3 regions of the Furfurilactobacillus sp. W61-4 genome follow, and region 1 is predicted to be linked to each of the others. Evidence: predicted binding sites of a transcription regulator. Region 1 holds the regulator's gene; each other region holds the start of a gene.
What was found. The regulator HrcA, encoded in region 1, represses chaperone genes, less so after heat shock. The targets are predictions, from matches to a motif close to TTAGCACTCNNNNNNNNNGAGTGCTAA.
Positions count from the first base shown of each region.

Region 2: the regulator HrcA is predicted to act here: its motif matches at 2,283-2,309, upstream of groES (co-chaperone GroES).
Region 3: the regulator HrcA is predicted to act here: its motif matches at 2,280-2,306, upstream of clpP (ATP-dependent Clp endopeptidase proteolytic subunit ClpP).

Region 1 is NZ_BAAJNZ010000001.1:214,431-218,648, forward strand. It holds gene ribF (riboflavin biosynthesis protein RibF) at 1-654, shown strand, start outside; gene hrcA (heat-inducible transcriptional repressor HrcA) at 920-1,987, shown strand; gene grpE (nucleotide exchange factor GrpE) at 2,033-2,641, shown strand; gene dnaK (molecular chaperone DnaK) at 2,669-4,218, shown strand, end outside.
Region 2 is NZ_BAAJNZ010000004.1:268,467-272,684, reverse strand. It holds gene AC27FN_RS07000 (ABC-F family ATP-binding cassette domain-containing protein) at 1-337, opposite strand, end outside; partial or broken gene AC27FN_RS06995 (ATP-binding cassette domain-containing protein) at 518-958, opposite strand; gene AC27FN_RS06990 (redox-sensing transcriptional repressor Rex) at 1,423-2,082, shown strand; gene groES (co-chaperone GroES) at 2,348-2,632, shown strand; gene groL (chaperonin GroEL) at 2,692-4,218, shown strand, end outside.
Region 3 is NZ_BAAJNZ010000004.1:224,662-228,879, reverse strand. It holds gene AC27FN_RS06810 (SDR family oxidoreductase) at 1-735, opposite strand, end outside; gene AC27FN_RS06805 (TetR/AcrR family transcriptional regulator) at 854-1,429, shown strand; gene clpP (ATP-dependent Clp endopeptidase proteolytic subunit ClpP) at 1,644-2,237, opposite strand; gene AC27FN_RS06795 (UbiA family prenyltransferase) at 2,428-3,345, shown strand; gene nhaC (Na+/H+ antiporter NhaC) at 4,076-4,218, shown strand, end outside.

The DNA of each region.
Region 1 (4,218 bases):
GCTTCACTGACACCGCAAGCATTTGTTGATCAGTATATGGTCGGGTTACACGCGGTAGCGGTGGTAGCTGGGTTTGATCACACTTATGGTCGCAAAGCGGTGGCCAATATGGCGCAACTACCGGGGTATGCCCGCGATCGTTTTGAGGTCGTCGAGGTGGGACAAGTCTCAATGGATCATGCCAAGGACAGTTCAACGCGAATTCGTGAATTAATTGATGCCGGCCAAGTTGCCCACGCCAATGAGTTGCTTGGCTATACTTATCAAACAACTGGGATTGTTATTCATGGCGAAGCACGTGGCCGCACCTTGGGTTATCCAACGGCCAATGTTGAAGGGTCCGCTGTTCAGCGGTTACCCGGGATTGGCATTTATGCGGTTTGGCTGAAAGTAGGGACCGATTGGCATGCCGGGATGGCTTCGATCGGTCGTAATGAAACATTCGGTGCGCATCGACCGGTTACGGATGAGATTTATCTACTCGATTTCAATGAGGAAATTTATGGCGAAGAAGTGACAATCGCGTGGGGAGGGTACCTTCGTGATCAGGTTAAGTTTGACGGTGCTGAGGCATTGGTTGAACAGCTAGATCAAGATGTCATTAACACGCAGCGCTTCATCGATCAAGTCGGTGGTCCTAAATTAACGATTTAATCAAATGTCACTCCTAACCGTCATCTATTAAGTGAGTTTGGTCGGATTAGAATGTGTTGGCGAATGTGCGAGCAGCTTAGCTTCAACGGACATTGTCTCAAGGTTGAGATGGTGTCTTTTTACGTGCAAGCCGAACGTAATCGACCGAGCCGGTTGCTGAAATTAGGCAGGCTAGAAAGCCCTGAAAAATGCTGTCGGGAATCCGAATTTATGTTTGACTTTGTTTGACCAAGTTGTTATATTAGTAATTGTTCTTAGCACTCAAATGGCACAAGTGCTAAAAGAGGTGATTAAGACGTTAACTGATCGACAAAAATTAATTTTACAAGCTATTGTCCGTGAGTATACCGAAACCGGGTCGGCTGTCGGATCGAAAGGCCTAAGTGCTCATTTACCGATCCACGTTAGTTCGGCCACCATTCGTAATGAAATGGCCGCGCTAGAAGAAGCCGGGTATGTTCAAAAAGAACATACCTCTTCTGGCCGGGTCCCATCATTATTAGGTTATCGTTACTATGTTGATCATTTAGTCAGTGACGACGCGGTTGAACGTGCCGATATTCAGCTAATTCAAAGTGAGTTGGGCGGTTCATTTAATAAGATCGACGAGATTATTGAAGAGTCGGCCAATCTGTTATCAGAGTTAACTTCCTATACGGCGTTTACTCTGAAACCGGAACAAGCGGATGTTCGTCTGAGTGGATTTCGCTTAGTGCCTTTGGGAAATCGACAGGTCATGGCGATTATGGTTCTTGACAACGGGGATGTTGCTAACCAGACATTTACAATTCCTCGTAATATTGCCAGTGATCAACTGGAAGCCGTTGTTCGGTTAATCAACGATCAGCTTGTTGGTTTACAATTACCGGAGATTATGGAGAAATTGCGGGTGCAAATTCCGGCGCAGGTCGGGCAGTATCTGCAAACGCCAAGCGGTTTTTTGGAGATTTTAGGGCACGTCCTCGATCAAGCCGCCACGGAGCGATTCTTTGTTGGGGGACGGTTGAATCTGTTGAACTTCTCGGCAGATCAAGACCCACAAGTATTGAAATCGATGTATCAACTTTTTGATACCTCAACTGACATTGCTAGTGTTCTAAGTCCACCAGACAATCAGGTGCAGGTCAAAATTGGTGACGAGATTACCAATGACCTGTTGAAGGATTATAGTTTGGTGACGGGAACGTATGATGTGGGTCCCCATGGTCGTGGCATGATTGCGGTTTTGGGTCCGACACGGATGCCATATTCACGAATGATCGGTTTAATTGGCGCTTTCCGCCAAGAGCTTGCTGCCAAACTCCTTGATTATTATCGGGAGCTTGATCGGTGAGCAAGATTCATAAATTGAAGACTAAAATTTTTGAGTGAATTGGAGGTGGCACATTTGTCTGAAACATCACAGCAAACGGATGCCCAGGAAAATGAAGCTGTTGCTGAAAGTGAAGCAACTGCGGCAAAAGCCAAGGATCCGCGTGCGAAAGACATTAAGAAGCCAATTGAGGCTGAATCTGTGAGCGATGAAAAGAAATCGCAACAGGTCGTTGAATCCTTGCAAACCCAGTTAGAAGAAAAGAATGATCAACTTTTGCGGGCGCAGGCTGAGATTGCTAATATTCAGCAGCGACAGCAAAAAGAAACAGCCGCCTTATTGAAATACGACGGGCAGCAGTTAGCTCATGATGTTGTGCCAGAATTGGACAACTTGGAGCGAGCATTGGCGACAGAGGTTGACGACGAGGCCGCTAAAAAGTTGCAACATGGGGTGCAGATGGTTTACGATCATTTGCAGGCTGCGCTGAAACAAAATAACGTGACTGAGATCGAAGCCATAAACCAGCCATTTGATCCGACCAAACATCAGGCGGTGCAAACTACGCCGGCCGAAGATGGCCAAACGCCTGAAACTGTCGTTAAAGTGCTTCAGAAGGGCTATATGCTAAAAGATCGTGTCTTACGCCCAGCAATGGTCGTTGTGGCACAATAAGATTAATATATAAGGAAGTTTAAAAACATGGCAAAAATTATCGGGATTGACTTAGGGACCACTAACTCAGCTGTTGCAGTGCTAGAAGGTAGTCAGCCAAAGATTATTACGAACCCTGAAGGTAACCGGACGACACCATCCGTTGTTTCATTTAAAAATGGTGAAACTCAAGTTGGTGAAGTCGCTAAACGTCAAGCAATCACGAACCCGAATACTGTTCGTTCGATCAAGCGACACATGGGTGAGGCGGACTATACCGTCGATATCGAAGGTAAGAAGTACACCCCTCAAGAGATTTCAGCAATGATCTTGCAATATATCAAAGGCTTTGCTGAAGATTATTTGGGCGAAAAAGTTGAACAAGCAGTCATCACAGTACCTGCTTACTTTAACGATGCTCAACGTCAAGCAACCAAAGACGCTGGTAAAATTGCTGGCTTAACGGTTGAACGAATCATCAACGAACCAACCGCGTCAGCATTAGCCTATGGTTTGGACAAGAAGGATAAAGACGAAAAAATCCTAGTTTATGACCTAGGTGGTGGTACGTTTGATGTTTCCATTTTGGAGCTAGGTGATGGGGTCTTTGACGTCTTATCTACCAATGGGGACACTCACCTTGGCGGAGATGATTTTGATCAAAAGATTATTGACTGGCTAGTTGATAATTTCAAGAAGGAAAATGGCATTGATTTGTCTAGTGACACCATGGCGATGCAACGACTGAAGGATGCCGCTGAAAAGGCCAAAAAAGACTTGTCCGGCGTTAATGAGGCACAAATCAGCCTGCCATTTATTTCCAGCGGTGATAATGGTCCTTTACACTTGGAAGAAACCTTATCACGGGCCCAATTTAACCAAATGACGGCCGACTTAATCGAACGGACGAAGACGCCGGTTCAAAATGCTTTACGTGATGCTGACCTGTCAATGAATGATATTGACGAGGTGATCTTAAATGGTGGTTCCACTCGGATTCCCGCAGTTCAAGAAGCGGTTAAGGAACTTGCCGGTAAAGAACCAAACCACTCGATCAATCCAGATGAAGCGGTGGCTTTGGGTGCTGCGATCCAAGGTGGGGTTATCACTGGTGATGTAAAAGATGTCGTCTTACTTGATGTCACACCTTTGTCATTAGGGATCGAAACAATGGGTGGCGTCTTTACGAAGCTAATTGATCGTAACACGACGATTCCAACTTCTAAGAGTCAAACCTTCTCGACAGCTGCAGACAATCAACCAGCCGTTGACATTCACGTGTTACAAGGTGAACGCCCAATGGCAGCAGATAACAAGACGCTTGGCAACTTCCAGTTAACTGACATTCCAGCTGCGCCCCGTGGCGTTCCACAGATTCAAGTGACATTTGATATCGATAAGAACGGGATTGTGAACGTTTCGGCCAAAGATCTTGGTACGAACAAGGAACAAAAGATCACGATCAAGAGTAATACTGGTTTATCCGATGAAGAAATTGATCGGATGAAGAAGGAAGCTGAAGAAAATGCGGATGCTGATAAGGCACGCAAAGATGAAGCGGACTTAAAGAACGAAGTGGATCAGCTCTTGTTCCAAGT
Region 2 (4,218 bases), on a different contig from region 1:
TTGCTAAAGGTGCCCCCGGAGCATAGCCAATTTGCAAGTCAGCAACTTTCAAGACTTCTTTGCCACTGTCATGCTCAGGCTGGAATCGAATGCGAATCGAACGATCATCATCTTTGGGCGCTTCTAAACGATCCATTTTGGCTAATTGTTTGCGACGGGCCTGCGCTCGTTTTGTTGTGGAAGCGCGCACGATGTTTTTATTGACGAAGTCTTCCAACGCACTAATTTGGGCTTGCTGTTTGTCAAATGCCCGTTGCTGTGTTTTGATGCGCGCTGCCTTTTGTTGTAAATAAGCGGAGTAATTTCCTTTATAATGAGTGAGCGTACCTTGGTTCATGTCATAAATATTTGTCACCACATGATCCAAAAAGTACCGATCATGAGAGACAACAAGGACAGCTCCAGGGTAACTCTTAAGATAATCTTCCAGCCAAGACAGCGTTTGAATGTCTAAATGGTTAGTTGGTTCATCTAGAATCAGCAAGTCTGGTTGCTGCAATAAGTACTTTGCTAAGGCTAGCTGGGTTTTTTGACCACCAGAAAATTGCATGACGTTGCGATCATACGTGTCTTCATCAAAGTGAAAGGCATGTAGAACACCACGGATCAGCGCTTGATAGCCATAGCCATTGTGGTCGCTGAAATCTTGCTGTAGTTGATCGTATTCGTTTAAAAAGCGCTGATAAGCTGGACTTTGATGGTCTGCTGAGGGGTCCGCAATTAGTGTCTCTAATTCGCGCAATCGCTGCTCTTGTTGTCGTTGCAAATTAAAGACAGTGAGCATCTCGTTCCAGACCGTATTATTTGAAGTTAACCCGGCGTCTTGGGGCAGGTATCCGATGGTAACTGCTTTACCAGTGGCGATGGTGCCGGCGTCCGGTTCATTTAAGCCCGCAATCATTTTTAACAAGGTTGATTTGCCAGCACCATTGCGACCAACTAAGCCAACGCGTGCGTGATCTTCAACCGTCATGGAGACATTTTCAAATAAGGTCTCGGCGCCGAAACGACGCGCGACTGCTTGTACCTGGAGAACATACATGGTCGAAAACTCCTTTATTTATCAAACGATTTCATAACTACCATTCTAGCATGTTGAGCAAGGAAGCGGCATGGATTACCAAGGGGTGCACTGATTTAGCTTGTGAAACAAAGGGCTGGTAAAAAATTAATAACGATGGTGATCAAAGTTCGTGATTTTAATTAATATCAGCGACATAAAGTTTTAGAAAAAGGATAATCAATTTTAATGCTGTTGCCTCAGGGTATACTAGGGTTTCCTCAGGGCATTTGATAAGAAACTTTGTGAAAAAAACGGATAAAAGAATGAATTCTACTTCACAATAAGTGGCCCTATGCTATAATTGGTCTACACATTAGTTTCACAAACGATACTAATTGAACAAAAAGGAGTGAACCGCCGTGGCCGAACAACGAATCCCACGTGCGACAGCAAAACGGCTGCCGATCTATTACCGCTATTTAAACATTTTATTGGACGCGGATAAGACCCGCGTTTCTTCAACTCAGTTATCGGAAGCTGTTAAAGTCGACTCAGCTACTATTCGTCGCGACTTTTCATACTTTGGTGCCCTCGGTAAAAGAGGCTACGGTTATGATGTTGCCAAGCTCATCGAGTTCTTTAAAAAAATCCTGAATCAAGACCAATTAACCAATGTTGCGTTAGTTGGGGTGGGGAACTTGGGCCATGCGTTATTGAATTTTAATTTCCATCAAAATAGCAATGTTCGTATCAGTGCAGCTTTTGATGTTAATGACAATATCGTGAACACAGTTCAAAGTGGTGTGCCAATTTATCCATTATCAGAAATGGGTCGTCAATTGCAGGATCAACAAATCTCGATTGCGATTGTAACGGTTCCAGAACGTACTGCGCAGGATGTGACCGAACAATTGGTAAAAGCCGGTATCAAAGGAATTTTGAACTTTACACCACGTCGCTTGTCGGTACCTGATTCGGTCCGGGTTCAAAACGTTGATTTGACTAATGAATTACAGACACTCATCTATTTCATTGATCATTATGCAGAGATTGTGCCAACTGAAAGTGAACCAGAATAGTTAGTTAAATATAAAATGATGAACGTCGGTTGCTCGCTGTGTGCAGAGCGACAGACGTTTTTTTCGACTTAATTATTGGGTTTACCAGTAGCGATCAATCATCAATTAGCAGTGTGGACGATGAGCTGCTAATTTTTTTGACTAACTTTGACCAAAAGTCTTGCATTCAGAATCAGGGATGGTTATTATAGACCTTGTTGTTAGCACTTAGACATCAAGAGTGCTAAAAGCGTTTATTTCAACGAAAATTATTGGAGGGATTAACGTGTTAAAACCATTAGGAGATCGCGTTATTTTACAAGCTTCTGAAGAAGAAGAACAAACCGTTGGCGGTATTGTCTTAGCAAGTAATGCGCAAGAAAAACCAACGACTGGAAAAGTTATCTCTGTCGGTGCTGGCCGAGTGTTGGACAGCGGTGACACAGTTGCACCATCCGTTAAGGAAGGCGACACAGTGATGTTTGACAAGTATGCCGGCACTCAAGTGACTTATGACGGTGCAGACTACCTAGTTCTCCATGAAAAAGATATTGTCGCAATCGTTGAATAATTTCGACCTAAATTGCGTAAGTAAAGACGAAATAAAAAATAGTTGAGGTGGAAATTCACATGGCTAAAGATCTAAAGTTTTCTGAAGATGCCCGCAGTTCAATGCTTGCAGGGGTTGATAAATTAGCGAACACGGTTAAGACCACACTTGGGCCAAAGGGTCGTAACGTGGTGCTTGAACAAAGTTATGGTTCACCAACCATCACCAATGATGGTGTAACAATTGCGAAAGCGGTTGAATTGGCTGACCATTTTGAAAACATGGGTGCGAAATTGGTTGCTGAAGTTGCTTCTAAGACCAATGACATCGCCGGTGATGGGACGACCACCGCGACGGTGCTCACACAATCCATTGTTAACGAGGGTATGAAGAATGTGACCGCCGGCGCCAACCCTGTTGGTATTCGGACTGGGATTGAAAAAGCAACCAATGCAGCCGTTGATGCTTTACACAAGATGAGCCACGACGTTAAGACTAAGTCAGATATTGCTCAGATTGCTTCGATTTCCGCTGCGGATCCAGAAGTTGGTGAATTAATTGCTGACGCAATGGAAAAGGTTGGCAATGATGGTGTTATCACCATTGAAGAGTCTAAGGGGATTGAAACCACTTCTGATGTCGTTGAAGGGATGCAGTTTGACCGTGGCTACATGAGTCAATACATGGTTACTGATAACGACAAGATGGAAGCTGACTTGGACAACCCATACATCTTGATTACGGATAAGAAGATTGCTAACATCCAAGACATTTTGCCACTACTGCAATCAGTTGTTGAACAAGGCCGTGCCTTACTGATTATCGCCGATGATATTACTGGCGAAGCCTTACCAACGTTAGTCTTGAACAAAATGCGTGGGACGTTTAACGTCGTTGCTGTTAAGGCGCCAGGCTTTGGCGACCGGCGCAAAGCACAATTGGAAGATATTGCCGCTTTGACTGGGGGTACCGTGATTACTGATGACCTCGGTTTGAATTTGAAAGACACCACGGTCGAGCAGTTGGGCCAGGCTGGCAAAGTCACCGTTACTAAAGATAACACGACGATCGTTGAAGGCGCTGGTAACAAAGCCGACGTTGACGAACGAGTTGCCAACATTCGCACGGAGTTAGAAGCAACGACTTCTGACTTTGACAAAGAAAAGCTACAAGAACGTTTGGCTAAATTATCTGGTGGGGTCGCACGGATTAATGTCGGTGCTGCAACTGAAACGGAGTTGAAAGAACGTCGTTACCGGATTGAAGATGCGCTGAATGCTACTCGTGCCGCAGTTGAAGAAGGTTTCGTTTCAGGCGGTGGTACTGCATTGGTTAACGTTATCGAAGCAGTTGCTGCCCTGAACGAAGAAGGCGACGTACAAACTGGGATCAACATTGTGCTACGTGCACTTGAAGAACCAGTTCGTCAGATTGCTGAAAATGCCGGTAAAGAAGGCTCAGTGATCGTTGAAAAGCTGAAGTCACAGAAACCAGGGATTGGTTACAATGCTGCAACTGATGACTGGGTGGACATGGTTGACGCCGGGATTGTTGACCCAACCAAAGTAACCCGTTCAGCTTTACAAAACGCTGCTTCTGTTTCCTCC
Region 3 (4,218 bases), on a different contig from region 1:
TGGTGTTACTGCGGTCACCGGAAGTTTCAAGGCTTGGCCAATCGTGGTGGCAATCGCTTTAACCGTAATCCCAGTTTCAGCGGCTGCATTGTAAACGGCGCCAGCTTCGCCATGTTCTAACGCAGCAACAAATAAATCAGCCGCGTCTAATCGATGAACCGATGGCCATCGTGTCATTCCGTCGCCAACATAAGCTGCTTGACCGTGTTGGACGGCTAACCCGGCGAGTAAGGTACCAAAGCCTTGACGGTGCTCATCGTGAACCGTTGGTGACAAACGAACAGCCATTCCGCGGACACCTGCTTGAGCTGCTTGACGTGCCAAGCTCTCTGACACGGCCCGACCGGTTAACGGTGCCGTGTCCTGTTCTGTTGCCGCGCGTCCAAGATCAGTGACCATTAAGGTGCCTGAGGTATTCACAAATGGTTTGTTGCTGCCGGTTAATGCGGCAAGCATGGCCTTAACCGCTGCAAGATCTTGTGCTACCGCTTCGTCGTAGTGGTTGAAGTCATTATTGTAGCCTAGGTGGAGAACGCCATCAGCCTGTTTGGCGGCCTCAGCTAGGGTTGTTAAATCATCCAAAGTTCCGCGTAATGAGGTCGCGCCTAAGTCAGCTAACACTTGATCACCGTGCGTTGATCGAGATAAACCAGTGACTTCGTGCCCATGTTCAATGAGCTTTTTAACAACAGCCGAGCCGATAAAGCCTGTACCACCAGTCACAAATAATTTCATTTTCGTGTACCTTCTTTGATTTGGTTTTAAATGATAATCTTATCGGCAATGATTATAAACGATAGGTCTATCATAATCAAGTATTGACTTTCAAATAAATCCTAATTATATTCAAAACATGAAAAAGAAAAGTCAGAAAAAGTATGAGGCGATTTTGGATGCGACGGCTCAATTAATCCTCAGTAAAGATGTTGGCGATGTTTCCACAACCGCAATTGCGCAGGCCGTGGGAATTCCTCAATCTAGTATTTATACCTACTTTGATAATCGAGCTGCATTATTAGCCGCATTATTTCTTCGAGAAATAAAAGCACTATATCAAGCTGATTATGACGTTGCTGTGAATCAACCAATTGTTTCGTTATTGCAGCATTATTTGACGAACTTATTTAAATTCGCGTTAGAACACCCAGATAGCATGACCGTGATTGAAAAGCTAAAGTCTGAAATGTGGATTGATGTAAAGACAGTTGCACAAGTTGAAGAGTGGGTGAGTCAAACACCAATTCAGCAGCTACTCGCAGCTAATTTACATAATGGAACTTTTAGATCGGTTGATATTTCATTGGTGCGCAATTTGTTGTTTTCGACGATCAAGCTACATGCCGATAATATTTTAAACGGAGTGTACACCCAAAGCGAGCGACCGTTTAGTGAAGTGTGCGAGTTATTAATCGCTGCCTTAATGAAGTGAAGTCAGCTGTGAAACGCTGATTGACAGCACTGACTAAACAACAAAACCCGTGTTTCCATTTTCAGGAAACACGGGTTTTGTGCGCGTGGCGGGCTACACTAGCCTGTTACCTGTGCCTAGCCTAGCCCGATCAATTGGCAAAGATCGCCAACTGTTCAGGCTTAGCTAGTGCTCGATAACACCCGGCAGGTTTCGCTCTGAATTATTAAATGAATTACTTCATTTCACTGGAGTTCGTCATGATGTGATCAATCAAGCCATAGTCTAAAGCCTGTTGAGCCGTCATGTAGTTGTCGCGTTCTGTATCACGGTTAATGGTTTCAATGTCCTGACCCGTCTTTTCAGCCAGTAATTCGTTAATCATCTTCCGTGTCTTCAGAATTTCTTCTGCGACAATTTCGATTTCAGTCTGTTGACCTTGAGCACCACCAGAAGGTTGGTGAATCAAGATCTCTGAGTGTGGCAGAGCAAAACGCTTGCCTTTAGCCCCAGAGGTAGCCAAAATGGAAGCCATTGAAGCAGCCATCCCCATGACAATCGTTTGAACGTCGGATTTAACGAAGTTCATTGTGTCATAGATCGCCATCCCAGAAGTGATGACACCACCAGGAGAGTTAATGTACATGTAAATATCTTTATCTGAGTCTTGGGCATCTAGAAACAACAACTGAGCGATAATGGCATTAGCCATGTCGTCTTCAATTGGCCCAGAAACCATGATGATCCGGTCCTTTAACAACCGGGAGTAAATGTCATAGGCGCGTTCACCGCGGCTGGACTGTTCAATAACAGTTGGAATTAAAGCCATGATTGAGGCCTCCTTGTAATTTGCGTTGTGAGTTAGTTGGCGTTAGCACTTGAATGCCTGCTCTGCTAATCAACGTAACTGTAGTTTAAACCTTTGGTCAAAAAAGGTCAAACAAAATGCGAGCAATCTGACTAATTTTTTTCGATTACTTATGGTAGCCTTAGTACATCAAGGGTTGAGGAGTAATTTGATGAAGAAAAAATGGTTAACTTGGTCGGTATTTGTTGAACTAACGGAAATTTACACCGCACCATTGAATATTGTTTGGTTTGTCTTGGGGGCAGCGATTGCACAATATCATTATGGCGTTGTCAATTGGATTAATGTTTTGCTATGTTTGATTGATGTCTTTATTTTTGATTTGGCAGTGAACGTTTCCGATAATTATTATGATTATGTTCATGCGGCAGATCGAGAAGGATATGCGTTACATACAAATCCGCTAGGTCGGCTTAAACTGCCATTGAAAGGCGTCTGGTGGCTAGGAACCAGCCTGTACTTAATCTCGGCAATTCCCGGACTGCTTCTTGTCACGCGAACTGGTTGGCCGGTCTTGATCTTTGGGCTCATTGGCTACACCATCGGCATTTTTTATACAGCTGGCCCCTGGCCCCTAAATGCCATGCCAATCTGTGAAGCGGTGGTGGCGTTATCGATTTCTTATTTGATTCAACTGACCTGTGTCTACGTTAGTATCTTCGGGCAGCGCCCGTTCAATTTCAGCGTTATCGCCACGACATTTACCCTATGTCTACCACTGACCTTGATTTTCTTTTTGGTGCAGCTCGCCAACAACACGGCTGACTTGGATGAAGACATTAAAAACCATCGCCACACGTTGGCTTATTTCATTGGTCGAGGCAACGCGGTTAGTTTGATGCGTGTGCTGCTAGTTCTGGGATCAATTTGGCCGCTCGTTAATTTTTTCGGGCATTTGGCACCATGGGAAACATTATTGAGTATGCTTTTATTACCAATCATGTGGCGGGGGATGCAACCGTTTTTTGCGGTGCAAGATAAACGCAAGACTTACATGAGTGTTATTAAGAGCACATCGCTGTTCTTTTTAGGTTATACATTGTTGTTCGCTGCCGGAGTTTGGTTATAAATTTAGCGGAAATGCGCGCAGTTGCGCTTGTCTGTTGATGCTCAGAGTCAAATCTGGCTGGTTCACGCTCTTTCTTAAACGCGCTCACCAGACCTAAGTCCTGTGCACAACCATCAACCACTACCGGGTGAAACCCACCCGTCCGTGATTCCCAGTTATTGCTCGGACTTACCCGGTCTGGTTCACACTTTTTCTAAACGTGCTCACCAGACCTGACCCTTGCGCACAACCAACAACCGTAACCGGGCCAAGTTCGCCCAATTACGATTGTCCGTTGTTGCTCAGGGTCAAATCGGTCTGGTTCACACTCTGATTAACAAAAAAACATTGACAAGAAATTAAAAAGCTGGTATCTTTCTAATCAACATTTAATCATTTGTTTTCATTCCAAGTAGGGACTCGTCTGGGTGTCAGGAAGTCGGTGGTTGCTGCGAACCGATCAGGGCTAGTTTACGAAATACTTGAAAACGACAATGAACGGGCAACTCTGGACCGTTATCCCAGTGAGAGTGAGGTTTTTTGATGGCGCCATTAAAAAACCTAAGCTGGGTGGTACCACGGTTAAAAAATCGTCCCTGTTATGCGACTGCATAGCAGGGACGATTTTTTTGTGAAAAGGTGGGTGTCGAAATGAATGTTGGCCATTGTGGGGGTAATCCGCGATATTAGCAATTTATGATCGAAACTAATGATTGAAAGCTAATTTAGTCAATAAAGCGGGGTTAAACAAATGGAAGAACAAACAACCTTTAAAGTAGGACGCAACGAAGCACTCGTTGTTTTGATCATCATGTTAACTATTATGGGAACCGGGGTCATTGCCTTTGGTTTATCACCACAAGTTCCGGTGATGCTGGTGATGGGCTTATTAAT